3 regions of the Psychrobacillus psychrodurans genome follow, and region 2 is predicted to be linked to each of the others. Evidence: riboswitches for the same ligand, from Rfam matches in the RefSeq annotation. Region 2 holds a riboswitch; each other region holds the start of a gene.
The links. Region 2 has a riboswitch for S-adenosylmethionine ahead of ACQCPR_RS08325 (MetQ/NlpA family ABC transporter substrate-binding protein). Riboswitches for the same ligand answer to the same signal wherever they lie in the genome.
Positions count from the first base shown of each region.

Region 1 (10,410 bases), 1.0 Mb from region 2:
CCGAAGATGTCTGTTTCCTCAAATAATATTATTATTTTACGGGTACTACCGATCCGCCCCACTCGCTTAGGATGAAGTCTTGAATTTCTTCAGATTTCAATGCTTCTACTAATGCTTTAATCTCTTTATTGTCTTCATCACCTGAGTTTACAGCAATGATATTCACATATGGAGATTCAGAGTCTTCAATTGCAATAGAGTCTTCTAATGGATTGATACCAGCGTCTATTGCGTAGTTAGAGTTGATTAATACTGCATCGCCTTCTTCATTCTCATATAACTGAACCATCAGAGCAGATTCATAGTTAGCGTCAAATTCAAGATTTTTAGGATTTTCAACGATGTCTTTCACTTCAGCTTTTGTTTTGTCAACACCATCTGCTAATTTAATAAGACCTTTTGCTTCTAACATAGCAAGAATACGTCCGTGATCTGCAACAGAGTTACTCATTAGAATTGTTGCACCTTCTGGTAGCTCTTCAATAGAACCGTATTTTTTAGAATATAAACCGATTGGTTCGATATGTATACCGCCTGCATTAGCGAAGTCATATCCAAAATCAGCTTTTTGTGATTCAAAGTAAGGGATATGTTGGAAATAATTCGCATCCAAGTCACCTGAATCTAAATCTTTGTTTGGTAATACATAATCTTGATACGTTTCTACAACAAGTTCAATTCCTTGTTCTTCAAGAATTGGTTTAACTTCTTCTAATATAACTGCATGAGGTACGTTCGATGCACCTATTACAAGTTTACTACCCTCTTCTTCTCCGCACGCTGCAAGTGTTAATGCACTCACTGATAATAAAGCTCCAGCTAATAACTTCTTCATTTTCAAATCTCTCCCTTTTTACCTATGATTTCTATGTGATCGAGTACTCTCGTTTACACCTATTATCGTTTATCTATTTTTGTAGTAATTAAATCGCCTATCCACTGAATTATAAATACCATGATTAATATTAGTATTGTGGCAACAAGTGTTACATCTGTTCTACCTCTTTGGAATCCATCTAAGAATGCTAGCGTTCCTAGTCCCCCAGCACCTATAATACCGGCCATAGCTGTATAACCAACTAGTGAAATTCCCGTAACCGTAATCCCTGATACTAATGCGGGCATAGATTCTGGCAGTAGAACCTTCCAAATAACAGTAGAAGTTTTAGCGCCCATCGATTTAGCTGCTTCTAGTACTCCTTTATCAATTTCTCGTAGAGCTATCAACACCATACGAGCGTAAAATGGAGCAGCTCCAATAACTAAAGCTGGGAATGCAGCATTTGGCCCACGCATTGTTCCAACTAAAAACTTCGTTAATGGGATTAATAAAATAATCAAAATAATAAATGGAATGGAACGGAATATATTAACGAAAGCACCTGTTAACCAGTTTGCTAACTTGTTCGCCCATGCTTGATGAGGACTAGTTAAGAAAAGTAAAAGACCGAGCACTAGCCCAATAATTGCTGTCAGTATAGTAGATACTGCAGTCATATATAATGTTTCAACGGTTGCTTCCCACATTTTTGGCCAATCAACATTAGGAAATAAATCATTAATCATTGTTGATCACCTCTGTATTTACTTTTTGTTCATGTATATAGCGGATGGCCTCATCCACCAATAATGCATCTCCTTCTAGTTGAAGGATTAAGGTACCAAATGCGCCATTTTGTGTATGCGAAATATTACCTTGAACAATATTGACTTCTAAATCAAATTGCTTAATAAGTCTAGACAATATTGGTTGTTCTGTTTGCTCTCCAACAAATACTAGCTTTATCAGCTTGCCATTTGGATATAGCTCTTTTAAATGCTGTATTGTTTGTATTGCTTTATTGGAATCACTGACTTGCGAGACAAAACGTTTCGTAATAGGTTGTTGCGGGTTTTGGAATACATCTAGTACTTTTCCTTCTTCTACCACATGACCTTTTTCCATTACTGCAACACGACCGCAAATCTTTTGAATAACCTGCATCTCGTGGGTAATCAATACAATTGTCAGCCCTAATTTTTCATTGATACTAACTAATAAGTCTAAAATTGAGTCCGTAGTTTCTGGATCTAACGCAGAGGTCGCTTCATCGCAGAGAAGCACTTCTGGACGATTGGCTAATGCCCGTGCAATTCCGACACGTTGTTTTTGTCCTCCTGATAGCTGTGAAGGATAATAATGTCCGCGACCTTCTAAACCAACTAAATCAATTAGTTCCTCTACTCTTGAAGAACGTTGTGCTTGTGGAACACCAGCAATTTCTAATGGAAAAGCAATATTTTCCGCAACCGTTCTTGACCATAACAGATTAAAGTGTTGGAAAATCATACTTACCTTTTGTCTTACTTGACGAAGCTTCACTTCATTTATCTTTGTAATATCTTGATTGTTGACGATAATTTGACCCGAAGTTGGCTTTTCTAATCCATTCAATAATCGAATAAGTGTACTCTTTCCTGCACCACTGTATCCAATGATGCCGAAAATTTCACCTTTCTTTATGTCAAGATTCACCTCTTCAACTGCAACGATTGTACCTTGTTTCGTGCTAAATTTTTTCGAAACATTATTTAAACTAATCATGGGAACCTTGCCACCTTTCTACGAAATGCTCAATTGCCTATCTATCTTCAAGAAATATTGTATGAATTTTTAATCCTGCATTTTAAAACTACTCAATGAGTCAACAGTTACTATGTAAATACATATACTTCCCATTTCTATCTAAAAAAACCCTCCTGCAAAAGAGCAGAAGGGTTTTAAGTTATTTATTTTAATAACGTTCATCCATTCTCTCATTTCCCAAAGCAATAGCTTTGCGTGATTTGGCACCATTTCATTTACATGACGGTTGCCGGGCTTCATAGGGCACTTCCCTCCACCACTCTTAATAAGAGTAACACTATTTAATTTGTTGGTATATCGAATATTATCACACGACTACTTGCTCGTCAATACTTTTTATTGTCTCTAATATAAATGGAACTGCTTGAAATGCATATATCTTTTTATGTACAGTTCCACCTTTAGCGATTATCAGACATGGTACGCTTTCAATATAATAATCCATTGCAAAATTCTCTAGATAGTTAATATTTGCTTGGCCAATTGAAAAAGGCATCATCTCTTGTACAACTTGCATCATTTTACTTGCAACTTGGCATGTTCCACATAAGGGTGTATAAATATAGAACATTGTAAGCTGACCACTGTTCTTATGGTCGTTCCACTGTTCAAGTGTCCATTCATTCACATTACATCATCCTAAAGTAAATATTGTCTCTTCACTTTTATATTAACACTTTTTAATATGGATGCCAAAACTTTGAACGGTGTAGTCGCCACTTCACAATACATTGGATTGGTATATAGATGAATAGCTTCAGGGTATTCTTTCCTGACGATGGAGCGAATTTGCTCACCTGATCTATCCGCATCTAAAAACGCATAAATAGGAATACCGTCGTAAGGACTTAAAATCTCTTCTAGCTTTACATTGGATATCGTTCCGTTTGTACAAATAATTTCTGTTGATTCATCAAGTAATTTTAAAAGCTTTAATTTATCTGATCTTCCCTCAACTATAATTATTTTTTCACTAAAGACAATAGCCATTCAGCATCTCTCCCAACTATGCCCTTTCCAATATTATATGAAAAAAACGCCGACATTAAGCGGCGTTTTCATAATTATTCTGAAATTAATTCTTCGTATTTTTCTGGAGAAAGTAAACCATCGACTTCCGTTACATCAGCTGGCTCTACAACAATCATCCATGCATTTTCATAAGGGGATTCGTTTACATATTCAGGGTTATCTTCTAATTCTGTATTTACATCTACTACTTTACCGCTTATTGGTGCATACAGTTCAGATACAGTTTTTACAGACTCTACACTACCAAATGGATCTCCTGCTTTAATATCATCTCCGACTTGTGGAAGCTCGACAAACACGATATCTCCAAGCTCTGATTGTGCAAATTCAGTAATACCGATACGGATATTTCCGCCTTCAGTCTTTACCCATTCGTGCTCTGCTGAGTATTTTAAATCTTTAGGTGCGTTCATATATATACCCCTCTCCATTAATAATACATTCATCTACTATATTCACATATTTTTATAGTAAAAACAAGTGACTTTAAGAAGTCTTCCAAACATCCTCAAACTGTTGTTCCTTGAAGCCTAGCGTTAATTTTTCACCATCAAAAACAACTGGACGTTTAATAAGCATTCCATCAGAAGCAAGCAAGGCTAATTGCTCATCTTCTGACATTGTTGGAAGCTTGTCTTTTAGACCAAGTTCACGATATTTCATACCAGAAGTATTAAAGAATTTTTTGAGTTCTAAGCCACTTACTTCGAACATTTTTTGAAGCAAATCTTTAGTTGGGGGATTTTCAGCTATATGGTTGTCTATGTATTCTATATCATTGTCCTTTAACCATTTGCTCGCTTTTCTACACGTTGTACATTTAGGATAGCCATAATATTGAATAGTCATGTTGTACCACCTTTTTCTTTTTATCATACATAATAGTGTAAGAGATGAGCAATCATTTTGAACAGTGAAATGTTTTTATACAATGAATTATAATTCATAAAAAGATATTAAATAATTAAATCTGAACATTAGGTTATGACCACTAGATCCATATCACACATCTAAATTAAGAAAAGCCTGGCAAAATGACGCCAAGTCCTCTTTCAACAAAAACCTAGATATGCAGTTGACCTTCGCTTCGCTCCGTCCAGGGTCTTCTGCTCGCGCTGTCCCACTGGAGTCGCAGTCGCCGCCCGAAGCGGAAGTCAACACTAGAGAAAAGCTACAAACTATTCCTAAAGTAAGCTCACGGAGGTGCAATTTTGTGAGCTATTCACTTCTTTCTAGTGCAAATACTCACTATTTCTCTTTATTTCCACTAGTGTAAAAGAAAACCTACTTTACTTTCCTCCTCTATTATTGGATCCACACATTTCTAATGCAAATGCGATTACAATAGTTTGATCCATCTCTAAAATTTGACCAATCTTATCATCTAAGAGATAAGCTGTGCTCAATCTTCTAATGAAGTACTTCACACTGCTTGATTGTAGTGCAAGGTGGCGACTCCAGCGGGAATAGCGCGAGCTGAAAGCCCCTCAGAAACGTAGTGACGAGGAGATTGAAGCCGTGCCCGCGGAAAGCGTCCACCTAGAACGGAAATCAGAGTAGTTCTCACTATTTAAAATGCTTTTATGAAATTGATTCAAAAGGATATTAAAATAGTGAAACTCAAAAATTTGGTTATGCTTATTTAAAGGTTAGGAATACTAGATCCATATCATACATGCAAATGTAAAAGCCGATTCATTAAGAACCGGCTTTTACATGTATTTCATTAAAGAACGTATTTTTCTGCTTCGATTAGTTTAACGGATGCTTCACGTTTTTTCTCAATAACATTGTATGGTGTGTAGCGTGTTAATTTACGTAATGCGGAAATCATCATACGTTGATTATCCCCATCTACAGATGCAATTAGTGTCTCTTTTGCTGCCTGTTCGATTTCAATAAAAGCTTCTTGTGTGAAGATTTGTGTATAAAGAAGTTTTTGTGCTGCTTTTTCTTCTCCATCACGTCCAATTGCTTTTTCTGTACGTAGAACTGCTGATTCCATTGCAAATAAGTTATTTGCTATGTTAGCGATGTTCACTAGTACTTCTTGTTCTGCCTCTAGTTTTGTACCAAAACGTTGTGCAGCAAGACCAGCAACTAGAATACCAATTTTCTTCGCATTAGCTACTAATACTTTTTCTTGTGCAAGAGCTTCCGTACCAACCTCTTCTGGCATCATCATTAATAGCTCTTCTTGTAAGCCTTGAGCCTTTTGAAGAAGTGGTAATTCACCTTTCATCGCTTTTTTCAGGAATGTTCCTGGAACGATTAGGCGGTTAATTTCATTTGTTCCTTCGAAAATACGGTTAATACGCGAATCACGGTAAATACGCTCTACTTCATACTCTTGCATAAATCCATAACCACCATGTAATTGAACAGCTTCATCAACGATATAATCTAGAACCTCAGATCCTACTACTTTGTTGATAGAACATTCAATTGCATATTCAGCGATTGAAGCAGCAATTGCTTTGCCGTCTTTTTGCTCTTCTGCACTCAATTGACTCATACGCTCTTCAAAATAACCAACAGTACGGTATATTAAACTTTCAGTTGCATACAATTTAGATGCCATAGTAGCCAGTTTGTTTTTCGTTAAATTAAAGGAAGAGATTGGTGTCTTAAATTGTTGACGCTGATTTGTATAAGAAATTGCTAATTCTAATGCGCGTTTAGATCCACCAATTGTACCTACCCCTAATTTATAACGACCAATATTTAAGATATTGAATGCGATAATATGACCGCGACCGACTTCCCCTAATAGGTTTTCTACAGGAACTTGAGCGTCCTCTAGGATTAGTGTACGAGTAGAAGAAGACTTAATCCCCATTTTCTTCTCTTCTGCCCCAACAGAAACTCCAGGGAATGTTTTTTCTACGATAAATGCAGTGAATTTGTCTCCATCTACTTTAGCGTAAACAACAAATACATCTGCAAATCCAGCATTTGTAATCCATTGTTTTTCACCGTTTAATACATAGTGTGTACCTTCTGCATTTAATTTCGCAGTAGTTTTTGCTCCTAATGCATCTGACCCTGAACCTGGCTCAGTTAATGCATAGGCAGAAATTTTTTCACCTGATGCTGAGTTTGGAAGATATTTTTGTTTCTGCTCTTCATTACCAAAAAGAACGATTGGTAATGTACCAATTCCTACATGAGCACCGTGTGTTATAGAAAAACCACCAGCTACAGACATTTTTTCTGCAATAAGTGCAGAGGAAACTTTGTCTAAGCCAATTCCGCCGTACTCTTCAGGAATATCAGCTGCAAGTAAGCCAAGGTCTCCCGCTTCTTTTAATAAACGTACAGAGTGGTCAAATTCATGATGTTCCAAGTTTTCTACTACTGGAAGTACCGAATTTTTTACATACTCTTCCGTCGTTTTCGCAATCATCTTTTGCTCATCATTAAAATCCTCTGGTGTAAATATGCGACTTGCGTCTAAGTCTTCAACTAAAAATGCTCCGCCTTTAATTGCATCTTTTAATTCGTTCATGTATATTCCCCCTAGTTTATATTTTTTTTAAAGTAATTCGAACACTCCAGCAGCTCCCATTCCACCACCGATACACATTGTAACAACTCCAAATTGCTTTCCTTGACGTCTCAATTCACTCATCATTTTCAATGATAAGATAGTTCCCGTAGCTCCAAGTGGGTGGCCTAATGCAATTGCTCCACCGTTTACATTCACCTTTTCCATATCTATACCTAAGTGACGAACAACTTGAATAGATTGAGAAGCAAATGCTTCATTGATTTCCCAAAGATCAATGTCTTCGATTGATAATCCTGCAAGTTTTAATGCTTTTGGTACCGCTACAATTGGTCCGATTCCCATTACCTCTGGTGGTACTCCCCCAACTGCAAATGAACGGAATTTGGCTAGCGGCTTTAATCCTTGTGCTTCTGCAACTTCACGATCCATGATTAATACAGCACCTGCTCCATCTGAAGTTTGTGAAGCATTACCTGCTGTTACTGATCCGCGAACATTGAATGCAGGACGTAACTTAGCAAGTGTTTCTACTGTAGTTCCTACACGTACACCTTCATCCATTTCAAACATGAATTTTTTCTGCTGTGCTTTATTGTTTTCGTCTACAAAATGCTTTATAACTTCTACTGGGACAATATCATCATTGAACTTTCCTGCTGCAATTGCGGCTGCTGCTCGTTCATGTGATCTTACTGCAAATGCATCCTGATCTTCACGACTAATACTATACTTAGTTGCCACTTGTTCAGCTGTGTGGCCCATTCCCATGTAGTATTGAGGGGCTGTTTGTGCTAGATGTGCGTTCGGACGAATCGTATTACCCATCATTGGAACCATACTCATAGACTCCACCCCACCAGCGATTATCGCTTCGGCATGACCTAACATAATACGCTCTGCTCCGTATGCAATTGATTGTAGACCAGATGAACAGAAACGGTTTACTGTAATCGCTGGTGTTGTATCTGGTAGACCTGCTAATGCACCAATATTACGAGCAACGTTCATCCCTTGCTCTGCTTCTGGCATTGCACATCCTAATATAAAATCATCTATCGGACCATCATAACCGCCCGCTCTTAGTAATGTTTCTTTTACAACTAGTGCCCCAAAATCATCTGGACGCACTGTTGCTAGAGATCCTTTTTTCGCTTTACCTACTGGCGTTCTTGCCCCTGCTACTATGACTGCTTCACGCATGAGTTTTCCTCCTTTACCTTTATGCAAGATTAGTTGCGTAATGGTTTGCCTTTCACTAGCATGTGTTGCATTCTTGCTTGAGATTTTGGATCAGCAACTAAGCTTAAGAAAGCTTCTCGTTCCAAGTTCAGTAAATATTGCTCGTCGACTAAAGTACCGTATGGAACTTCTCCACCTGCAATAACATAAGCGAGCTTTTTCGCAATTTTCAAATCATGCTCACTAATAAATCCAGATAAAAGCATACCTTCTGCTCCTAAAATAAGTGCTGCATATCCTGGAGATCCAGAAACCGGTACTTTTTCACGAATAGGTGCTTTATATCCGCCTTCTGCAAGAGCTAATACCACTTGTTTCGCATCGTATATTAAATGATCAGGATTTACACTAATTCCATCTGCAAAATTCAAGAAGTTATTTTCACGCGCTTCTTCACCCGAGGTTGAAACTTTTGCCATTGCAATTGTTTCAAATACTTTGCTTGCAACAGTAAGATAATCTATCTCAACACCGTTTGGAAGTCCCTTCAAGTGCTTAATATAAAGCTCTTTGTTACCTCCACCACCAGGGATAAGACCAACCCCAGCTTCTACTAAGCCCATATATGTCTCAGAAGATGCTTGGATATGAGCAGCAGGTAAGCAAGTTTCTGCTCCACCACCTAATGTCATTCCAAATGGAGCAACTACTACTGGTTTAGCAGAGTATTTAATCTTCAACATTGCATTTTGGAATTGACGAACAACAAAATCTAATTCGAAAATATTATCGTCCTGTGCTTCCATTAAAATCATTCCTAGGTTTGCCCCAACACTGAAGTTTTTACCTTGGTTACCTATGACGAGGCCCTTGAAGTTCTTTTCTACTTCATCTACGGCAAAGCTAATCATTTGAAGGATATCTAAACCAATAGAGTTCGATTTCGAATGGAATTCAAGCAATGCAACTCCATCACCTAAATCTATTAAGCTTGCACCAGAATTAGATTTAATAACACCATGTTTCTTCTTATACCTTTTTAAGTCAATTACCTTTTCGTTTACGGAAACTAATGAATAATCAGATCCATCGAAATAGTATTGATCACCATTTTCTTCTTTATAGAAAGATATAAATCCTTTATCCAATAATGATTGGACGAATGCAGGAACTTCCAAGCCTTCTGCTGTCATTTTTTCAACTGATTCATTTACCCCGATTGCATCCCATATTTCAAATGGACCTTGTTGCCAACCGAATCCCCATTTCATCGCTTGGTCGATCGCAACTATATCATCTGCAATTTCTCCATGAAGCTGAGCTGAATAGATTAATGTAGGACTTAAAATACTCCAAAGTAATTCACCAGTTCTATCTTTTGCATAAGTTAATGTTTTCACTTTTGCTGCAAGACCTTTTTGTTGCTTCGCCATTTCCATTGAAGGCGTTTTCAACTTCTTCATTGCTTCATATTCAAGTGTTTCAGGATTTAGTTCTTTGATTTCTTTTCCTTCTTTTAAGAAGAAACCTTGTCCGGATTTAGCTCCTAGCCATTTGTTTTCAAGCATTTTTTGCATAAATGCAGGCACTTCAAATACTTTTTGTTCCTCACCGGATGTTTGGTCATATACGTTTTTCGCAACATGTGCAAATGTGTCTAAACCAACGACATCTAATGTACGGAACGTAGCTGACTTCGGTCGACCGATTAGTGGCCCTGTAACAGAATCTACTTCTCCAACGGAATAACCTCTAGCTTGCATTTCACGCAATGTTACAAGTAAACCATATGTCCCTATACGGTTTGCTATGAAGTTCGGAGTATCCTTTGCAATTACAACACCTTTTCCTAACACATCTTCACCAAATTGTTTCATGAACTCTACAACTTCAGGAGCAGTAGTTGTTGCAGGAATTACTTCTAATAGCTTCAAATAACGTGGAGGATTGAAGAAATGTGTTCCTAAGAAATGCTTTCCAAAGTCCTCTGAGCGCCCTTCCACCATTGCATTAATACTAATTCCAGATGTATTAGAGCTAATGATTGTTCCTGGCTTACGAA
Region 1 covers NZ_CP189791.1:2,771,351-2,781,760, forward strand. The annotation lists gene ACQCPR_RS13585 (MetQ/NlpA family ABC transporter substrate-binding protein) at 32-835, opposite strand; gene ACQCPR_RS13590 (methionine ABC transporter permease) at 898-1,566, opposite strand; gene ACQCPR_RS13595 (methionine ABC transporter ATP-binding protein) at 1,559-2,584, opposite strand; SAM riboswitch class I at 2,794-2,898, opposite strand; gene ACQCPR_RS13600 (thioredoxin family protein) at 2,934-3,254, opposite strand; gene ACQCPR_RS13605 (toprim domain-containing protein) at 3,266-3,616, opposite strand; gene gcvH (glycine cleavage system protein GcvH) at 3,691-4,071, opposite strand; gene ACQCPR_RS13615 (arsenate reductase family protein) at 4,145-4,507, opposite strand; gene ACQCPR_RS13620 (acyl-CoA dehydrogenase family protein) at 5,385-7,166, opposite strand; gene ACQCPR_RS13625 (acetyl-CoA C-acetyltransferase) at 7,194-8,369, opposite strand; gene ACQCPR_RS13630 (3-hydroxyacyl-CoA dehydrogenase NAD-binding domain-containing protein) at 8,399-10,410, opposite strand, start outside.
Region 1: another riboswitch for S-adenosylmethionine. It lies ahead of ACQCPR_RS13595 (methionine ABC transporter ATP-binding protein); the one in region 2 lies ahead of ACQCPR_RS08325 (MetQ/NlpA family ABC transporter substrate-binding protein).

Region 2 (10,410 bases):
ATGCCAAGTCACCTAAACCACCTGCACCAACCATACCTGCCATTGCTGTAGCACCGATTAAGCTGACAGTTGAAATGGTTAATCCTAAAACAATAGAAGGACGAGCTTCTCGAAGTAAAACATTCCAAATGATTGCGCGTGTACTAATACCCATAGCAGTATATGCCTCTATGACACCATTTTCCACTTCCAAAAGAGCAGATTCCATTAGTCTAGCAATATATGGAGCTGTATAAATTACTAATGGCACGATAACGCCTTGAACTCCAATAGTTGTTCCAACTATTAATCTTGTAAAAGGAATTATGAAAAATAGTAAAATGATAAAGGGAACAGAACGTACAATATTTATGATTAAATTAGTGATTTGATATATAAATTTGTTTTCTAATGCCTGGCCAGGTCTGGTCAGGACGATTAAAATACCTAATGGAATCCCGATTAATACTGAGAAAAATAGGGAGATACCCACCATTTGAAATGTTTGTACAACAGACTCACCAATAATCGGTAGCCATTGTTCTATAAATTGATCGATTCTACTCATGAGACTGTCCCTCCAGTTCTTCCGTTGCTACACCTTGAGAATCTAAATAGTGTATAGCATTTCTAACCTGGTCCTTGTCGCCAATTAAATGGACCACTATATTTCCGACAATGCCATTTTTAAGTTCGATAATATTGGCAGTTAATATGTTCGGTTTGACATTAAATTTTTGACTTACTTCAGCTAATAAAGGTTTTCCAGTGCTGTCCCCGACAAATGTTAAGCGAGTGACTGCACCCGTAACATTTAGCTGAGAAATTAAAGAAGTGGATAAATTACGCTGACTTATTGTATTTAAAAACTTTTTAGTAGTAGGGTGTGTAGGTTTAGTAAATAGATTAATAGCTGTATTTTGTTCAACAATTTCTCCATTTTCCATGACATACACATGATCACAAATTTTTTGAATGACATTCATTTCATGCGTGATTAAAAGTATAGTAATACCTAATTCTCGATTTATCTTTAGAAGCAAATCTAATATGGAATCAGTAGTTTCCGGATCCAGTGCGCTTGTTGCTTCATCACTAAGCAATACTTCGGGTTCCTGCGCTAGTGCACGGGCTATTGCGACACGCTGCTTTTGGCCACCAGATAACTGGTTTGGATAGTTTGTATGCTTGTCAGTTAATCCAACTATTTCTAAATATTGATCCACTCGTTTTTTTACTTGCGCTTTATTATATCCAAGTAGCTTAAGTGGAATGGCGATATTATCATAAACAGTTGCTGTTTTTAATAGATTAAATCCTTGAAATATCATACCAATTTTATTGCGGGTTTCACGCAATTTAGGGAGGGGAAGGGAAGTAAGTTCAACACCGTTAATAAAAACTTTGCCTTCCGTTGGCTGTTCGAGTAAATTTACGCATCGAATCAGTGTACTTTTACCAGCACCGCTATATCCAATGACTCCATGAATTTCTCCTTTATTAACCTGAATATTTACTTGGTTTACTGCCTTTACTATTCCACTCTTGCTTTTAAATTCTTTCGATACATTTTCTAACTCAATCATTTACTATCTTCCTTTCTAAAGAAAACGCTACCGAAGTCGGTAACGTTTTCAAGTCCATTATTCGTCCCAGCTAGCTAATACAGAACCTTTAAACTCTTCTTCGATAAACTTTCGTACTTCTTCCGATTGATATGCTTTTACAAATTTTTGAATCGTTGGATCATCTTTATTTTCCGCACGAACAACAACAAAGTTTACATAAGGTGAGTTAGAAGACTCTAATAATATAGAATCCTCTTTTGGGCTAATTCCTGCTTCAAGTGCAAAGTTTGTATTAATGGCAGCTGCATCTACTTCACTTAATTGTTTTGGTATTTGAGCAGCTTCTAGTTCAATAAATTCCAAGTTTTTTGGATTTTCTTCAATGTCATAAATACTAGCTGTTTCTCTTTTGTCTTCTTTAATTTTGATGTAGCCATGTTCTTCTAAAATGTATAGTGCACGCGCGCCATTCGTTGGATCATTTGGCAAACCAAAAGTTGCACCGTCTGGTAGATCATCAATTGACTTGTATTTTTCTGAATATACACCCATTGGATTTAAAATTGTTTTTCCTACTGGTACTAAGTCAGTACTGTGATCCTCGTTAAACGTGTCTAGGAAAGGTTCGTGTTGATAGCTATTCGCATCTAAATCACCTTCTGATAATGCAGTGTTAGGTAGAATATAATCAGAGAATACTTTAAGTTCTACTTCTAAACCATCTTTAGCTGCTACTTCTGCAGCTACTTCTACAATTTGTTCATGTGGTCCGGCAGTTACTCCTACTACTATTTTGTCTTCATTGATTGCTTTAGCTTCTGACGCAGCGTCAGACCCACAAGCTGCAAGAGTTCCAGTTAATAATACCGTTGATAATAAAAATCCAATCTTTTTCATTTGTCATTCCTCCGAATAATTATTAAGAACGTTGTATAAATATAAAAAGCCTCTCTTCCAGTAGAAAGAGAGGCGCATACATACGTTTGTCCTCTCTTATCTATCAAAACAAAATGTTTTGCAGGATTTAGCACCTTTCCATATACAAAAAATATATGGATGGTTGCCGAGCTTCATCGGGCCAGTCCCTCAGCTACTCTTGATAAGAGATATCAGCTATTAAGTTTTCCAACAGTTCATAAAATATAATTTACTACATCAAATTATTAAAGTCAACAGACTTTTTTTATAGTTGCATATATCATTCGAATTAGTTTATGTTTAATAACAATAAATAATTATACATAGGGAGTGTGTAAGCGTTGTCAAAAATTAGAGCAAATTATGCTGTAGGGCAGCTAGGGAAGATAGTGAGCGCACGTTTAATTTATGGAACTGATCTGCTGGAAGGGATAGAGGAATTGTGTAAAGTAAATGGAATTCAATCAGCTACAATTCTTAGTTGTTTTGGTAGTTTTCAAAGATGTGGATTTGTGTATTTAGTACCAAATGAAGATTCCCCTATAGGTGTAGGATACAATAATCTTGTGGTGAAAGAGGGGCCAATTGAGTTCTTGCAGGGTACAGGAGTTGTATGCCAAAGAGATGATCAATTTGAAACGCATTTCCACGGTACAATATGTGACCAAAATGGCAAAATTTTTGGTGGTCATTTTATTAAAGGTGAAAATCCTGTTATTACAGTAGACCTAGTGTTGGCAGAAACTGTTGATATGGAGTTTAAGAGACAGTTTGACGAAGAAACTGGAGCTAATCAGTTTTATCCTGTAGAAACAAATAAAGAAAAACCTAATCAGCTAAATAAATGAAAATTGCAGCCCTACATTAAAGGGCTGCAATTTTTTAAAATAAACTAAGCTTTCCAATGCGTGTAATTGCTTCTCTTAATCGATCTTCATCTACTAATAAACCCACGCGAACATACCCTTCGCCGTATCCACCAAACCCATTGCCAGCAGCAACTGCTACATCGGCTTCGTTCAAAAGTAAATCTGCAAAAGCTTCACTTGTAAAATTATCGGGAACAGGTAACCATGCGAAAAAGGAACCTTTTGGTGCATTCACCTGCCAACCAATACTGTTACAAGATTCAATAAGAGCATTTCGTCTGCCCTCATATAAATCCACTAATTCCTTTACACATTCTTGACTATCATTGAGTGCAACCGTTGCAGCATCCTGTATGGCAGGGAAGAGACTAACAAATAAGTGGTCTTGAATTATATTTATAGCTTCAATAATTTTAGCGTTCCCAACAGCAAAACCAACTCTCCAGCCAGCCATATTATACGTTTTGGACAATGTGTACATTTCAATACCTACGTCTTTTGCACCATCAGCTTGTAAGAAACTAATTGGCTTCTCTCCATCAAAACCTATTCCACCATATGCAAAATCATGGACAATGGCAATGTCCTTTTCTTTTGCCAACGAAACAGTTTCTTGGAAAAATTCTAAATTAGCGATAGCGCCAGTGGGGTTATTTGGATAGTTTAAGTACATAAGTTTAGCTTTTTGTTTTTGCTCCTCTGTTAAGGAACTGTAATCAGGAAGGAAATTATTTTCCTTGAGTAATGGCATCGTGTCAAACGCTACATTAGCAAGTCCTACCCCAGATAAATAATCAGGATAGCCTGGGTCAGGAAGTAGCATTAAATCATTTTCATTCATCAGTGCCAACGGGAGCTCTACTAAGCCAATTTTAGTGCCAAATAATATCGCTACTTCAGTTTCAGGGTCAATGTCAACATTATATTCTCGTTTATAGAAATTGGCTGCCGCTTTTTTAAATTCTCCAGTTCCACGAAATGGACTATACTTGTGGTTTAATGGATTGGCTGCCGCTTCCTGCAGTGCTTGTACAATATGCTCAGGAGTAGGCTGATCAGGATTACCTTGTCCAAGATTAATCACATCTCTACCTTCTAAAACTGCGTCTCCAACTTTTTTTACTAGTGTAGCAAAAAACTGTGAAGGTAGATTTTTTAAACGGTTTGAAAATTCCATGTTCGTAACCTCGTTTTCTAATAAGTTGCATTTGTTAGTCAAATCTTATAACCTTTTTATTATTATGTCTATAGGGGTGTCAAAAATGAGAATTGCATGTGTCCAATTAAATATAGCTTTTGGTAACCCAAAAGAAAATTTTAGAAAAGTAGAAGAAAAGATTCGGAAAGCAGCGATGTTAAATGCAGAAATCGTCGTACTGCCTGAAATGTGGAATACTGGTTATGACTTAACAAAACTTGATGTAACAGCTGATGTAAACGGAGAAGAAACTAGAAATCTCCTAACTCGGTTAGCTAGTGAGTTACATATTCATATTATTGGAGGCTCCGTTTCAACCCAAAAAAACAACCATTTCTTTAATACGATGTACGTAGTAAATAATATTGGAGAGCTGATTGCTGAATATGATAAAGCGCATTTGTTTAAATTAATGGATGAGCATCTATACTTAGAGGCAGGAACAAGCAAAAATATCTTCACGCTGAATGATGTCGAAATGGGGGGCGTTATCTGTTATGATTTACGTTTTCCAGAGTGGTTCCGTGCCCATTCATTGGCAGGAGCGAAAATTATTTTTGTACCTGCTCAATGGCCGGCTACTAGAGTTGATCATTGGAAAATATTATTACAAGCTCGGGCGATTGAAAATCAATGTTTCATCGTTGCAGTAAACCGGGTCGGAGAAGATCCTAACAATTCATTTAACGGAAATTCGATGGTAATCGCACCATGGGGCGAGGTTCTTTGGGTTGGAGCTGATGAAGAAACAATAGGTTTAGTAGATGTAAACATGGATGATGTGGAAGAAGTAAGAAAAAGGATTCCGGTTTTTAAAGACCGTAGAGTGGACCTATATTAAAAGATATAGTGCTATCTGTATTGACGTACAGATAGCTTTTTTGTATGGTTTTCTAAAGGGGGAATTAAAATGGTAGAAATAATTCGCGCGATTCAAGATGAGTACCCGGAGGATTTTGCTTGGTGTTATGGTTGTGGGAGAATGAACAAAGAAGGGCATCACTTTCGTACAGTATGGGATGGAGAGCAAACAGTAACTATTTATGAACCGAAGGAAGAGCATATAGCGATACCTGGTTTCGTATATGGCGGGCTAATTGGGGCATTAGTCGACTGTCATGGTACAGGTTCTGCATCGCTTGCTCTACATCGAAAGAATGGATTTGAACCAGGTAGTGGAGAAACACCACCTCGCTTTGTTACTGGTTCCTTGCATGTAGATTTCCTAAAACCAACTCCGCAGAAAATTGTTCTAAAAGCAATTGGCCATGTAGAAGAAATTCATCCTAAAAAATTCAAAGTTACTACAGAAGTATTTGCAGGAGAAGTTCTCTGCGCTCGTGGTGAAGTGATCGCTGTTCTAATGCCTGCATCTTTTGGGAAACAATAAATTATATAGAACCTGCTAATAAACAAATTGTTTTTATTAGCAGGTTCTTTTTTATTTTGGCTATGTTAAAAAGAAAGTGTTGATTTTCCGTGAGGTGGTATTGAAATATTCACTTTAACAACCACAGCAGATTAATTGAAGAAGAAAAGCTAGCCACTTATGTCGCATTACGGATTCTATAAAATATTTTTATTCTTGGAAGGAATTCATTTGTGGAATAGAGAATTATAAAGTAAATGACAATACTATAGTAGAGGTGAGTAACATGGGGTTTCAGGCTGATAAGATATTCGTAAATTTAGCAGTAAAAGATTTAAATAAGTCTAAGGCGTTTTTCTCTAAATTGGGGTTTGAATTCAATGCTCAGTTTACCAATGAGCTTGCAGCAAGCATGATTATTAATGATAATATATTTGCTATGTTGTTAGTTGAAGAACATTTTAAGACTTTTACGAAAAAAGAAATCTCCGATTCTACAACAAGTAACTAAGCAATATTGGCATTATCTGTTGAAAGTAAAGAAAAAGTCGTAGAGATTGTAAACAAGGCTTTAGAAGCAGGTGGAAAACCTTCAATGGAACCACAAGACCATGGTTTTATGTATGGGTGGAGTTTTGAGGATATTGACGGGCATCTTTGGGAGCTTTTTTTCATGGATGAAAGTTCAATGAATTAATTTATCCTAAAGACAAAGTAACTTACATTATACGATTGAGGAAGCTAGCACATGGTGTTAGCTTTTTTGTCGTAAATTATGAAGTTCTTGAGGAACAGAGTTAAAATTAAAAAGCTTTCAATATCTATAAAATTACATAATAAAAATGACTGGTGACATAATCAGAGTAGGATTAATCACTCAGGAGTGCTCCTCGTATAGAGTGCGCCAGTCTGTGATGTGCCGTGGACGTTGGAGTTAGACTAACAACGGGCTCAACGGTACCATAGTTGGTCGGCCATCCTATTGTTTATTTAAAGATGAATTATTTAAATGGGGCACGTAATTTACTGATAATCAATTCATTATGAAATTGAAATAAATAGTTCGAAATTAAGTACGTTTCATTTGATTTTCTATTTATTATCAAGCTTTTCCTTAAGATTAAAACACTCAAAATTTGGGAATGAAAGGAATAGGAGGTTGATTTTAATGGATACATTATTATATTTTCTTTATGTAGTTTTATATACTGCGCTATTAATTTGGGGGGTATATGGCATAAGAAAGCAGGATTTAGCAAAATGGACAAGTGTCATCTATTTAGTGATCCTACCATTGATCTATGATAACGCAATACTTGCTACAGGAAAGTGGATTGGAGAAGGGGAGTTATTGGAAAGCTTAAACTTTTCTCGTTTTTGCTTACATGCTTTAATCACACCATTACTTGTTATGTATTCTTTAGGGACATTGCAGGAAAGTGGTATCAAATGGGCAAAGAAAAAGTGGTTATTTATTTCAGGTATTATATATACGATTGGTTTAATGATATTAGAATTTTCTAAAGAGGTTGTTGGATTAGACATTGAAGTAGTGAAAGAATACGGGGTTATAAGCTATTCAAATGTTAAAGAATCAACTGGTCCCCCTGTAATGGTGTTATTAGTTACTATCATTCTCATTGTAGCAAGTGCAATCTTGTGGAAAAAAACGAAATGGCCAGTTTTCTTTATAGGTGCCGTAGTTATGACTTTTGGAAGTGCAATACCTATAAATGTAGAAAGTGGAGCAGTGACGAACGCATTTGAATTATTTTTGATATTTACTTTGATATGGACTAAGAGACGTCTTATAACAAATGAGCTAAATGTTAGATAGTTTCAATATAAAAGACATACTAAATTTTAGTATGTCTTAAAAAATTCATGCTTTTACAATTTGATCGACAGGAACTGCTTCTTTCGGTTCTGGAACTTTTGTTAAAATGATAAATCCGATGATGAACAAGATTACTAGACTAAATACCCCATATGCTGAGTTCCCGGTTAACTGGGCAGTGATTCCTACTAGTAATGGTCCAATGATAGAGGCAAACTTTCCGAAAATATTATAAAATCCAAAAAACTCGTTTGAATTCTCTTTTGGAACTAATTTACCAAAGTAGGATCTACTTAGCGCTTGAATACCGCCTTGAGAAGTAGCTACGAGCATTGCTAAAATCCAGAAATCTACAATAGTATCTAAGAAAAATGCATATGTACATATAATTATATAAACTATTATTCCAACATAAAGCATTTTCTTTTCAGAAAATTTAGTAGCTAATTTTCCATATAGTATAGCAAATGGTGCAGCAACAACTTGTGTGGCAAATAAAACTATAAGCAAACTGGTAGATTCCAAACCTAAATCAGAACCATATGCTGTAGACATGGAGATGATAGTACCTACGCCATCAATATAAAAAAAGTAAGCAAGTAAAAACAAAAAAAGAGCCCGGTATTGACGTATTTCTTTAAAGGTATTTCCTAATCGTTTGAAACTTTCTAAGATGATATTTCCTTCTTTTTCGACAAAGTGAATTTGTTTCACGTTTTTGAACATCGGAATAGAGAATATTACCCACCAAGCTGCTGTTATAACGAATGCTAGTCGGCTAGCATTCGTTGTTGAAATAGGAATAATTTCCTTTCCGGCTAGCAAAATAATAATGATACTAAGTAAAAAGGGAATAGTGGACCCAATATAGCCAAAACTATATCCACGTGAAGATACTTTATGCATACGTTCATTATTAGTTACATCTACGATAAAGCCATCGTAGAAGACATTCGCTCCTGTTGCACCAAGTGCTGCAAGTGTATAAAAGATTAATAATAATAGCCAATTATCAAAAGGTACGAATGCTAGCATTGTAGTAAACGTAACACCTAATACAAAGAAAAAAGTAAAAAACTTTTTTTTCATCCCACGATAGTCTGCGATTGTTCCTAGAATTGGGCCTATCATGGCTAATATAAAAGTGAAAATTGCAATCGTATATCCAAGGTAAGCTGTGGAATCTGCTGCATTTACCCCGCCTGCTGTAGCAGATTCTTTATAAAAGATAGGGAAAACAGCTGTAGTAATGATGATTGAATAGGCGGAAGAGCCCCAATCATAAAGAGACCAACTATTCTCTTCTTTTGTGAATTTTTTCAATATATTCATCCCTCCAATCATTGTTATAAATTATTGTACATCAAACAAAACAGGCTTAGTAGAATAATTCAGAAAAATAACCTAAATTTTACAAAGAAAGTTCAAAATAATTACATGAACATTGTCACCTTCCAATCAAAATTTACATACTTTTAACATTCGACGGGTGATATTAGGAATAAACTATATATGAAGGAGTAGAAAATATGGAAACTAAAAATGAGCAGAAAGCAATAATAGACATTGGGTCCAATTCCATCCGCTTAGTGGTAATTAGCTATAGTAGAGACAAGGGTTTAATAGAGCAACTTAATATTAAAACTGTAGCACGATTAAGTATGCATATTGATGAAGAAGGAAACTTAAGTTCTGAAGGTATACATATTTTAATCGAAAATTTATTGAAATTTAAGGACATATTAAACGATATCTCTGTGACGAACGTGTTTGCAGCAGCTACAGCTGCTATTAGAGAAGCAAACAATTGTGAAATGGTCTTACTTAAGGCCCAGAAACAGACGGGGATTCAAATTTCTTTATTATCTGGAGAACAGGAAGCTTATTATGGTTATTTAGCTGTTATTCATTCAACTAATATAACTACAGGTGTAACGATAGATATGGGTGGAGGAAGTACGGAAGTTACATATTTTGAAAACAAAAAGATAAAATTTTCACACAGTTTTCCTTTCGGAGCTGTCTCTTTAAAAAAGAAATTTATACAGGGTAGTTCAATTACATTGGAAGAAAAGGAAAATCTTATTGCTTATGTGTGGGAACAATTTCAAGGATTACCTTGGTTACATAACTTACAAGCACCTGTGGTTGCTATCGGCGGTAGTGCACGAAATTTAGCGCAGGTGGATCAGCAACGCAAGAACTTTGCACTACATGGGATACATCAATATGAGTTAAGTGCATCGGATTTACAGGAGATTAGCTATGAATTTGCTCAATTTCCCTTCGAACGTTTAAAGAAATTAGACGGTTTTTCCGCAGATCGAGCGGATATTATTGTGCCTGCACTAGAAACCTTTCGGATATTTATGGAGGTAGTAAAAAGTTCAGCTTTTATTTATAGCAAAAAGGGTTTACGGGAAGGAATTATTTTAGCTCATCTTATCGATCAATCTCCTGATGATTTTAAAGTAAATGATGTGACTAAGAACGCTATCCGTCATGTGTTAGGAAAGTTTAATATGAATGAAAATGAATCACTTCATTTGTTTGGAATTTTTTCTTCTATATATGATAAATTCATGCAGTGGGGTTATATAGCACCACTTCACAATAAGAAGTTACTTCTCCATGCATTCCAACTATTTCATATTGGTAAGGAAATTGAGCAA
Region 2 covers NZ_CP189791.1:1,768,041-1,778,450, forward strand. The annotation lists gene ACQCPR_RS08315 (methionine ABC transporter permease) at 1-547, opposite strand, end outside; gene ACQCPR_RS08320 (methionine ABC transporter ATP-binding protein) at 540-1,565, opposite strand; gene ACQCPR_RS08325 (MetQ/NlpA family ABC transporter substrate-binding protein) at 1,623-2,444, opposite strand; SAM riboswitch class I at 2,538-2,653, opposite strand; gene ACQCPR_RS08330 (PPC domain-containing DNA-binding protein) at 2,807-3,313, shown strand; gene ACQCPR_RS08335 (pyridoxal phosphate-dependent aminotransferase) at 3,348-4,511, opposite strand; gene ACQCPR_RS08340 (carbon-nitrogen family hydrolase) at 4,597-5,373, shown strand; gene ACQCPR_RS08345 (PaaI family thioesterase) at 5,443-5,922, shown strand; partial or broken gene ACQCPR_RS08350 (VOC family protein) at 6,188-6,598, shown strand; gene ACQCPR_RS08355 (phospholipid phosphatase) at 7,070-7,738, shown strand; gene ACQCPR_RS08360 (MFS transporter) at 7,784-9,064, opposite strand; gene ACQCPR_RS08365 (Ppx/GppA family phosphatase) at 9,268-10,410, shown strand, end outside.

Region 3 (10,410 bases), 1.9 Mb from region 2:
TAGGCCCTGTTGCCAGAGCTATTACGGGCAATATCATATGTAACGGACTAGACCAGGTTGCCGCCGGAAGCAAGTCCCAAGTCACGGCAAGTTGTTGGATAAGTAATGTAGCAAGGACGAAGTTAGGAACAGATATACCAATAACTGCAAATGTCATAGCAAAATAATCTATTAGACCATTATGTCGAAGAGCAGCAATCGTTCCTAGTATTATTCCTGATAGCAAAGCTACTAAAATAGTAACCATCCCAAGTTCAAAGGAGATTGGAAATCCTCGTGCCAACAAATCATTTACAGATTCATTTGGTTTTTTAATCGAAGGACCAAAGTCAAATGTGACAATAGATTTTAAATAGCTTAAATATTGAACATGAAGTGGTTCATCTAATTTATAAAACTTTTCTAAGTTTGCTTGAATAGTAGGATTAGTCGTCCGCTCTCCTTCAAATGGAGAACCCGGTATTAAGTGCATCAATACGAAAGTCAATGTCGCGATGATTAAAATCGTTGCAATCATCATGAGAAAACGCTTAATAATATATTTCTGCATCCAAAATCCCCCTTAACAGAATTTAGCTTGTAACGCTAATTCCACCATAACAAGCATTGCTCGGTAAGCCTCTAATATATCTTTAGCTTTAAACTTCACCGTTGTAGTCCCTTCTATAATTTCACAACCTGGCATTAAAGCTGCCCACTCCGCTTGACCGTAGTTAACAAATTCGACTCGTAATATCGGGTTTTCAGGTGGTGTTAGAGGCTTTATTTGCTCTCGTTTTTCAATAGCCTCGGCTACTTTTTCTTTAAGCAAGGCATGTGATTTTAGAGGGTGTAACGTTTTTACAGCTGAACGAGAAATAGACTCTTTCATCACTGCAGTTACTACACCGGGTAAAAGATCTTGCGCTTCCCTACACGCACCGTCGTCTCCTGCCACCATAATAACAGGCACCCCATAATAGCCTGCTACATAAGCATTTAATCCAAGTTCTCCAACCACTACATCATTTATGTACATATTCCGAACCCCAAAAATCATCGAGTGACTCATGACACCCGGTTGTCCAGCACGCGAATGATAACCAGCGAACACTGCTCCTAAATACGTTTCGTCTAGCGAATGCACCATTGAATAAGGCTTAAAATCTCCTGTAATTAAGGATGCATCTGGATGTAATTCTTCTACGAGAAGATTATTCATCTTAGAATGACTGTCATTGACTAATATTTCTTTTATACCTTTTGATATAGCACCTTCTACAATTGCATTAGCTTCCTGGGTCATTATACGTCTCGCCCGTTCGTAATTATGCTTATTAGACTCTACAAACGTATAGTCTGGTAAACCAGTAATCCCTTCCATATCGACTGATAAAAATAGCTTCATATTACTCCCCCATATCATTCTATTTTTCTTTTTGGAAACCGAAATAATTATAAACTTTATCAAAATATACTGAAAATTACAATATATCTAAATACATAGATATTATTTTATGCGAATACTTTTAAAGAAAATGGAAGGCTTTTAGTAAGTTAAATAAAAAAAGCAAATGCACTTTTTACAAAAGGCATTTGCTCGTACTTTCTAAATAACGTAGAAAAAACTACAATATCGATGAATTATCTATTCTGACCTGGGAAGAACTGTTGCTGTCCGAATTGTTGTTGCCCAAACTGTTGTCCAAATGGCTGACCAAAAGATTGTTGTGGAAACTGTCCTTGTTGCATAGGAAATGCCTGTTGGCTTCCAGGTGCCATTACATTTTGGTTGGTCACTGTATAAAAATGTTGAGGGACGTTTACGATATGTTCTCTATTCACATTTACAATTGGGTGGATAACAGGTTGCATTCTTGGTGAGAACGAATCACGCACTCGGTATTGCGGGGGACAAACAACTGGTTGCGCAGCTGGTTGATGCCACTGCGTTTGATGACAGGAATTACAGGAACAGGGTTGACGATGTTGATTCATGGTTAATTCACCTCCTTCTTGCACTACTATTAGTAAATGCAAGAGGACAGCAAGCAAACTAGACAAACATCTCCATTGAGTTAAAAATAAAAATTGCTTTTTTAGCTTTCATTACGAAATAGAAGTTTCAATATCATCTAAAATGGAAATACTTAAAAGAATCGGGACAAAGTGTATTGGTTGATTTGATATCATTTTATAGTATAGTTAACTGTTTAACTTTAATTATGTAGGGGGAAACATGAAAAAATTATCAAAGGTATTTTATATTACAATGAGTTTAATAGTTTTAGCTGTCGGTTACGGGGCTTTAGCTCCCGCAAGTTTTGAGGCTATTACCACAACTATTAAGACTTTTGTTGCTTCGTCATTTGGTTGGTACTACATGATACTTATGACGTTTATGCTAGCATTAAGCATTTTCTTCATCTTTAGTCCATACGGAAAAATTCGACTCGGAAAAGATACAGATCGTCCACAGTTTTCAACTATTACTTGGATTGCTATGCTATTTTCTGCCGGTATGGGAATTGGGCTTGTCTTTTATGGTGCTGCCGAACCTTTATCACATTATGCCATCGATCCTGCGACAACAGAGCCAAATACTAGTGCAGCTTTTAAAGAATCACTCCGCCAAACTTTCTTCCACTGGGGATTCCATGTTTGGGCAATGTATGGAGTAGTTGCCCTGTCTCTTGCTTACTTTCAGTTCCGTAAAGGGGAACCAGGCTTAATCTCTTCTACATTGAAGCCGATTTTCGGCAAAAAGATGGAAGGCCCTTGGGGAACACTCGTGGATGTGCTAGCTGTTTTCGCTACAGCTTTCGGTGTTGCTACTTCTCTCGGATTCGGTGCAGTTCAAATTAACGGAGGGTTAAATTACTTATTCGGCTTTAAAATTGGGATTATGTCTCAAATTATCATTATAGCGGTTGTCACTGTTCTTTTCGTAATGTCCGCTTGGTCAGGATTAAGTAAAGGGATAAAATATTTATCCAATACGAATTTGATATTGGCTCTTGCTTTACTTGGGTTTGTCATTATACTTGGACCAACATTATTAATTTTTGATATGTTAACGGATTCTTTTGGGGGCTATTTGGCAAATATCGTACAAATGAGCTTCCGAACATCTCCATTAAATGCTGGACATCGTGAATGGCTTAATAACTGGACTATCTTCTATTGGGCATGGTGGATTTCTTGGGCACCATTTGTTAGTATGTTCATCGCTCGAGTTTCTAAAGGGCGCACGATTCGCGAGTTTGTCACAGGTGTTCTTGTAGCTCCTACTATACTAGGAGCCTTTTGGTTTTCGGCTTTTGGTACGACAGCAATCGACTTTCAAAAAAGAGGAGTTGGCGACCTAGCTCAAGCCTCGACCGAATTGACGATTTTTGAAATGTTTAACCTGATGCCCCTCTCTACCGTTATTTCTGTATTTGCAGTTATATTAATTAGTTCCTTTTTCATTACTTCAGCAGATTCTGCTACTTTCGTTCTTGGTATGCAGTCGACAAATGGATCACTGACACCACCGAACAAAGTAAAGCTTGCTTGGGGATTTGCACTATCTGTAATTGCAATTATATTGTTATCCGTTAATGGGTTGGATGCATTGCAAAATACAATAATTATTGCTGCCTTACCATTTTCGTTTGTAATGCTACTAATGATTATTTCGCTTTTGAAGGCATTAAAAGCAGAAGCAAAAGCAATGAAAATAAAAAAATAACAAAAATGCCAAGGGTTTTATTCCCTTGGCATTTTTGTTAAGTTACTTTCTTTCCCATTATCAAATGAGATGCGAAAAAGAAAGTTATATTTTACTCGTTTACAGTCTTCAACAAATGAGTATGAAATGTAATCGAGATGTTACACAGTTTAACCCCAAACTTCTTTAGAGATATCAACAATATATTTTAGTTTTTCCCATTGTTGTTCTTCGGTAAGCTTATTACCGTGATGGGTGGAAGCAAAGCCGCATTGAGCACTAATACTTAGTTGCTCTAATGGTACATATTGAGTTGCTTCTTCAATTCGAGCAAGAATGTTGTCCTTGTTTTCTAATTCACCTGTTTTAGAGGTGAAAATACCTAAAACTACTTTTGCTCCTCCTTTTGGTATATGAGCAAGGGGCTGAAAATCTCCAGAACGATCATCATCGTATTCTAAGAAGAATCCATCCACTTTTTCTTTTGCAAATAATGTCGGAGCTATCAAAGCATAGCTTCCACCAAAAGCCCAAGTGGATTGATAGTTTCCACGACATAGATGTGTCGTGACTACTAAGTCTGCTGGTTTACTTTCTAGGATACCATTGACGACCCTTAGAGCGAGATCTATTAAGTATTCTCTTTCTCCTTCTTTATATGGAATATCTGGAGAAGACAGACCTGCAATATAAACATCGTCTATTTGTAAATATCTAACTCCTGCCTTATAAAAGGCTTGTATAGTTTCTTGATAAGCCGCAATTACATCCTTTGCAAATTCTTCTACATCTGGATAGACTTTCTCATCTCGTATTCCAGGATGGAACAATTGGTTAGGACTTGGGATAGTTTGTTTGGCAACTGCACGACCAGCTACAATCTCATTAAAATCAATAAAGTCTTGGATAAATGGATGATTTGGGTTGAAAGAGATCTTGCCGATATTGCGAACTTCGTATTTCTCTGTTTCTATCCCTTCAAATATATACCCTTTTTCGGGTACATACCCTTCAAAACCATTTAAATGCTCTAGGAAGTCTAAATGCCACCAGTCGCGACGAAACTCTCCATCTGTCACAAGCTCTAGACCTACCTCGATTTGCTTATTAACGATTCTTTGAATTTCTTTAGTTTCAACTGCTTTTAATTGTTCTCTAGTAATTGTTCCCTCCTTGTATTCTTTTCTCGCGGTTAATAAACTTTCTGGCCTTAACAAACTTCCTACATGGTCTGCTCTAAATGGTGCTTGAATAGCTGTTTTAACTGTCAATTTATCCATCTCCTTTTATGGTAAAATAGCAAATGATCGTACTGGGAATCCAGAGGCTTTCTCTGGTTTTGGAACGATATTGAATATAATAGCTCCTTTTGCAGGGAGCTTATCTAAGTTCGTTAATAGCTCTATTTGGTAAGTATCTTGTTCAAGCACGTAATATTCCCCATGTAATGCTCCATTTTTTAGATAATCCACACTTGAATCAGTGTCAAATGTTTCATGTCCTATAGCTTTAACCTTTCTTTCTTGGAATAAGAATTTTAACGCTTCTATTCCCCATCCTGGTACGTGATTATTACCATCTGTATCTTTATTATTAAATGCTTTTTCGTCTGGCCAACGTTTACTCCAATCAGTACGAAGTGCGACAAATGAGCCTTCTTCGATTTTTCCATGTGCTTTTTCAAATGTTAAAATATCATCCACTGATAAAGTAAAATCATTATCCTCAGCAGCTTCCTTAGACTGGTCAATGACAACTAATGGTAATACGAGTTCTTTTAATTCCAGTTCTTCTAAGTAACGAGAATCTCTAACAAAATGAATTGGTGCGTCTATATGCGTGCCATATTGCCCTGCAAATTGAAAGCTTTGTGCAAAAAATCCATCGTCATGATTAAACAACGTGTCTATTTCAGCTGCCTTAAAAGCTGAAAAATGTGGTGAGTTTGCTCCGAATATGTGTGTTAAATCTACCCACTGTTTTTCTTTTAAAGTGTTGAAGGCTTTTAATAATTCCGATGACATATTTGATTTCTCCCCCTATTTTTATAGTTTAAATCAAATAAAACCCCTTCTTAGAAACAAGAAGAGGTTTACACGTCACCAGTGATTATTCTCTTCTTATCTTCAAGCTAACGCTTCTGGAATTAGCACAGTACATAATTGCCTGTTGCTGAGGTATCATAGGGCCAAGTCCCTCCACCTCTCTTGATAAGAAAGTTGTTTTATTTGATTAATGCCTAGTATACAAATAGAAATTATATAAGTCAACAATAATTTTTGATTTATTTAGAATATATTCTTTTTAATGAATCTCGTTGGTCCTCTTTTAGGTTTATCTTTGATCGAATTGCTTTGGCCATTTCTTCTGCTTCTTCTACTGTTTCTGCTAGATTTAACTCCATCAAAGTGGCAACAGCCATTGTCCCTGCTCTTCCACCACCTGAATTACAGTGAAAGTAGACATTTTTACCCTGGTTATATGCTTGAACGACTTCATGGATACCAGCTTTAATTGAATCAACCTGTTCGTTTTGTCCATCCAAAATCGGTTGATGTACCTTTAAATTTTCAGCAGGATGATCTTTAGATGCAACCCTTAGGTCGAAAATAATATCTATTTGTTCATTAGCTAATAGAGGTTCAACCCCATCTACGCCTCCTACAAATATACGATTCGGGATTAAGGCCTCATAATTATTTTTTTCCATACTACCCTCTCCTTTGTTTTAGATTCATTATAACAGGGAGACTATGAGATAATAAGAAAAGTGCAAGCGTCTATGGAAACCTAGAAAAGCGTTGGAGCTAGACAGACACTGAATAAAAGGTTATACATTTTAATTTAATAAGAATAGAGATTGTGATGAAAGTGAGGGATTCCTATGATTCGCACGATTGGTATAACGACCGATCATGATATAGTAAGTGACTTTCCATTAGAGGATATAAAACAAAAAAAGTTTGAATGGTACTGGATTGATATTGGTGAGCCCTCCAAGGAAGAGGAGCTTATACTTAGTTCTTTTTTTCATTTTCACCCACTCGCTATTGAAGACTGTCTACAAAGACTGCAGCGACCTAAGGTAGATTATTATGATGGATACAACTTCTTTGTTTTACACACGCTTAACGAGGAGACATTAGAGGCAGAAGAGTTAGATATATTTGTAGGTCAGGATTATGTAGTGTCATTTCATTTCCATCCAATGCATGAAATGGAGCAGGCACGAGAGCGTATTAGACAAAATCCACAAGGCTGGGATAGAGGTGCTATCCATGCAACTTATCATATAGTCGATAAAGTGGTGGATGCCTATTTTCCGATTGTCTACAAAATTGAAGACTATTTAAATGCTGTAGAAGATAAGCTCACTTATGATATGCGCCATTTTTCTATGGATTTGGTGTTCGATCTTCGAGGAGATTTGCTACGTTTAAGACGTACAGTTATTCCTATGAGAGATTTACTCTATCGAATTTTAAATTCAGAACGAATGAATTTACAACAAACAGAGCACACCTACTTTGCAGACATTTACGATCATTTAATACGACTGACAGAGATGATTGAATCGAACCGGGAACTGACCGCCGATATCCGGGATAGTCATATGTCGATAAATTCTAGTCGGATGAACCGTATTATGATGATACTAACGATTGTATCAACCGTTTTCATCCCCTTAACGTTTATCGTGGGAGTATATGGAATGAACTTCAAGAACATGCCCGAGCTTGAGTGGAAATATAGTTATTTTGTAGTGTTGGGCGCTATCGCTCTCATTGCTGTTTCAATGCTTGTTTGGTTCAAGTACAAAGGGTGGTTTAACTTGTTTAAAGACTAATATAAGAAAAACTGACAAAAGACGCTCGGTCCTTTAAGATCAAAATCTATTTCTATTGTTTTCGAAGAGCTTTGGACAGACGTTTTGCTATACCTTCTTTTTTTCATGAATAATTTAACTATTTATTTTTACTTGCTCTCACCTATTGTTTACTTCCTTCCATCTCTGGCTTACTTGCAGTCAAGAATAGTTTACTTGCTCTAAGTCTATATTTACTTGCGGTTTACTGTCTATTACTTGCGAAAGGGATAATTTTTCCAAAACGCTTTATTCATTCAAAACCTTAATGTGCAGAAATTTAATAGTTGTGTCTTTAAATGATTCTTCATATTCATCGCGCTTTCATAGAGACTTGCTTTAATTTTTATTAAAACTCACTTAATTGATGGTAGCGGAAATCATAGCGGTATTATTCATTTTTATTGATTGGCTGTCCAATAATAAAACAATGCTGTAAATGTAAGTTTTTCTTCATGTGTCAAATTATGTGCTAGGGACACATGAATATTCATCGCCTGTACTTCAAAGGCAGGATGTGTAGCATATGGAAATATTCCAAACCGATACTTAGCTAATCTATGGCCGTCTAAGTCATTCACATCAATATCTCCATACATACTTTTAGCTTCCATTTGAAGCAACTTTTCGTTATTTGCATCAAATACAATAGCTCTATTTTTTATGGACATTGATGGCAAAACAATAGTAGTTACATGCAGATTATTATGGTCACACACCTTTATTTCTAATAATTTCAGCCTATTTTTAATGGTGAATTTAGAAACTAACTTCTCGTCCATTGTTTTTAATTGATAAGTAATTGGAAAGAACATACCAGTTTTTAAAATATTTAATGTCGATAGTTTCCTTCGAAAAGGCTGTTCTTCAGTAGGGTTGATTTTATATAAGCGTTCACCTGTACTGGATACTAAATAAGTTTGAGGGATTAGTGAAACATCTCGTTGAAAATTGAGTTCTTGAACCGGAAAATTAGCTGAATAATAATCGCTGTCTATTTTCTTCTCATCCGGCAATTTTTCTGATGCATGTTGAAAGAAAAAAGATGAGCTATACAAAACAAATAACGCAAAACCAATGGCAAAATGATTTTCTAAGTCTTTCCACATAACGTCTCTAAAAACGATCAGTAAAACTATGTATATTCCTAATAAAAGTATCGATCCAAACTTTGTATATTTGGCTGTTTTTTCGTAAATATGCTTCAAAGTATTCACCTCTAATTATCATACGATGAAATAGAGGATAGAGTTTCAAATAATATAGAAAATACAATTACAATATGATCAAAAAAACCGTAAAGACTATAAACCTAAAGTCTTTACGGGGGGTCATTGTTTCTCTAACGCTCTTCCAAATAGCTTACCGATAAAATACCACAGAATATATATACCTACTACAATACATACAAAGTACAGGACACTTTCCGTTTTTTCCGGTAGACCCATAGGTTCTAAGAAAATTTGAATTGTAACTAACACATAAATGATAGCAGCAATACCTGCTAGTAATACGATACCGATAATAGATAGCTGGGAATAAGTTAGTTGTTTAATATGGTGACGATGTTTCGTTAATTCCAAAAGAACGACGAGTATTATTGCTGTGAAAGTGATAGTAACTTCTTGTAGATAAATCGAATTGATTAAATATAAGACGAGCAGCGTAATCATCAGATATTTGTATAGTTCATCAATTTGTTTTAGCACTTAGCCACTTCCTACTCTTTTAGTATTTCATTTCTAAGCGTTGTTTTCGATGAGCACGTCTAGCAGGTCCTGTTTCATAGAGACGTTTTTCAGCTTCAGTTTCTGGATGTATGCCTGGTACTGGTACAGGCTTCCCATTATCATCAACTGCGACCATCGTTACATAAGATTCTGTTGTTAGTTTCTCTTCCCCAGTAATTAGGTTTGTTGATGTTACTCGAACATAAACCTCCATCGAAGAACGCCCCGCATTAGAAACAACTGCTTCTAACTCTAGTACATCTCCTACCTTTGCAGATGAAAGAAAGTCTACAGAATCAATAGAAGCTGTAACTACAGCACCTTGTGCATGTTTCATAGAAGATATGGCTGCAATCTCATCGATAAATGCCAACACTCTTCCACCAAAAATTGTTTCGTGATGATTTGTATCCGGGGGTAATATTAAATGTGTTTGAATAGTTCTTGACTGACTCATTGGATTGGTGTTCATTATTCTAACTCCTCTTATATAGATAGTCTATGTTTAGTATAGCATGTTCATTAATCCGAGCCAGAATTTGATGCTGCTGCAGCACTAGTGGCGGCAATAGTAGAAATCATAATAGCTTGTTGAGCCTGTAATATAAGCTCTAGCGAAGTTGCCATGGAAATCGCTGCAGTTGCATACGCCTCCTTTGAAGATCTTAAGGACAATCCAAAAGCAATAGGGAGCGCTGAGTCTTTATACCATGAAAATAATTTCATACTTGCAATGGATTCATAGTTTGCTACAATCTGGTTCAATTGTTCCTCCCCTAATTTTAAAGCTGCCATAAATCCTATAATCGGATATTGTGCCTGAGAAGTTTTTATTTTGACGCTTTTTAATCCGTCTCGGATAATTACTGCTCTGCCCACCATATTTTCTTCATACTCTGGGTTGGAATACGTAAGGACCTGGGACATCCACTGTAGTTCATTTCCGGAATAGAATTTATGTTGCTTTAACTCTTTGTAATAGCGGTTCATCGTTTCAGCTCGAACAGCCGTATCGCCTTCCATTTTGCCCAAGAACATTGCATATGGATAATCATCTGTAGATGTTAGAAAGCGATGATGTGCCTTCATGTCATCCATTAATTTTTGTGCCATTTTCATTTCAA
Region 3 covers NZ_CP189791.1:3,882,423-3,892,832, forward strand. The annotation lists gene ACQCPR_RS19305 (ABC transporter permease) at 1-550, opposite strand, end outside; gene ACQCPR_RS19310 (M55 family metallopeptidase) at 563-1,387, opposite strand; gene ACQCPR_RS19315 (hypothetical protein) at 1,624-1,977, opposite strand; gene ACQCPR_RS19320 (glycine betaine uptake BCCT transporter) at 2,219-3,712, shown strand; gene ACQCPR_RS19325 (5-methyltetrahydropteroyltriglutamate--homocysteine S-methyltransferase) at 3,862-4,962, opposite strand; gene ACQCPR_RS19330 (cyclase family protein) at 4,978-5,715, opposite strand; SAM riboswitch class I at 5,809-5,908, opposite strand; gene ACQCPR_RS19335 (protein-tyrosine phosphatase family protein) at 5,976-6,401, opposite strand; gene corA (magnesium/cobalt transporter CorA) at 6,576-7,538, shown strand; gene ACQCPR_RS19345 (hypothetical protein) at 7,958-8,764, opposite strand; gene ACQCPR_RS19350 (hypothetical protein) at 8,888-9,265, opposite strand; gene ACQCPR_RS19355 (acyl-CoA thioesterase) at 9,285-9,758, opposite strand; gene ACQCPR_RS19360 (DUF4003 family protein) at 9,809-10,410, opposite strand, start outside.
Region 3: another riboswitch for S-adenosylmethionine. It lies ahead of ACQCPR_RS19330 (cyclase family protein); the one in region 2 lies ahead of ACQCPR_RS08325 (MetQ/NlpA family ABC transporter substrate-binding protein).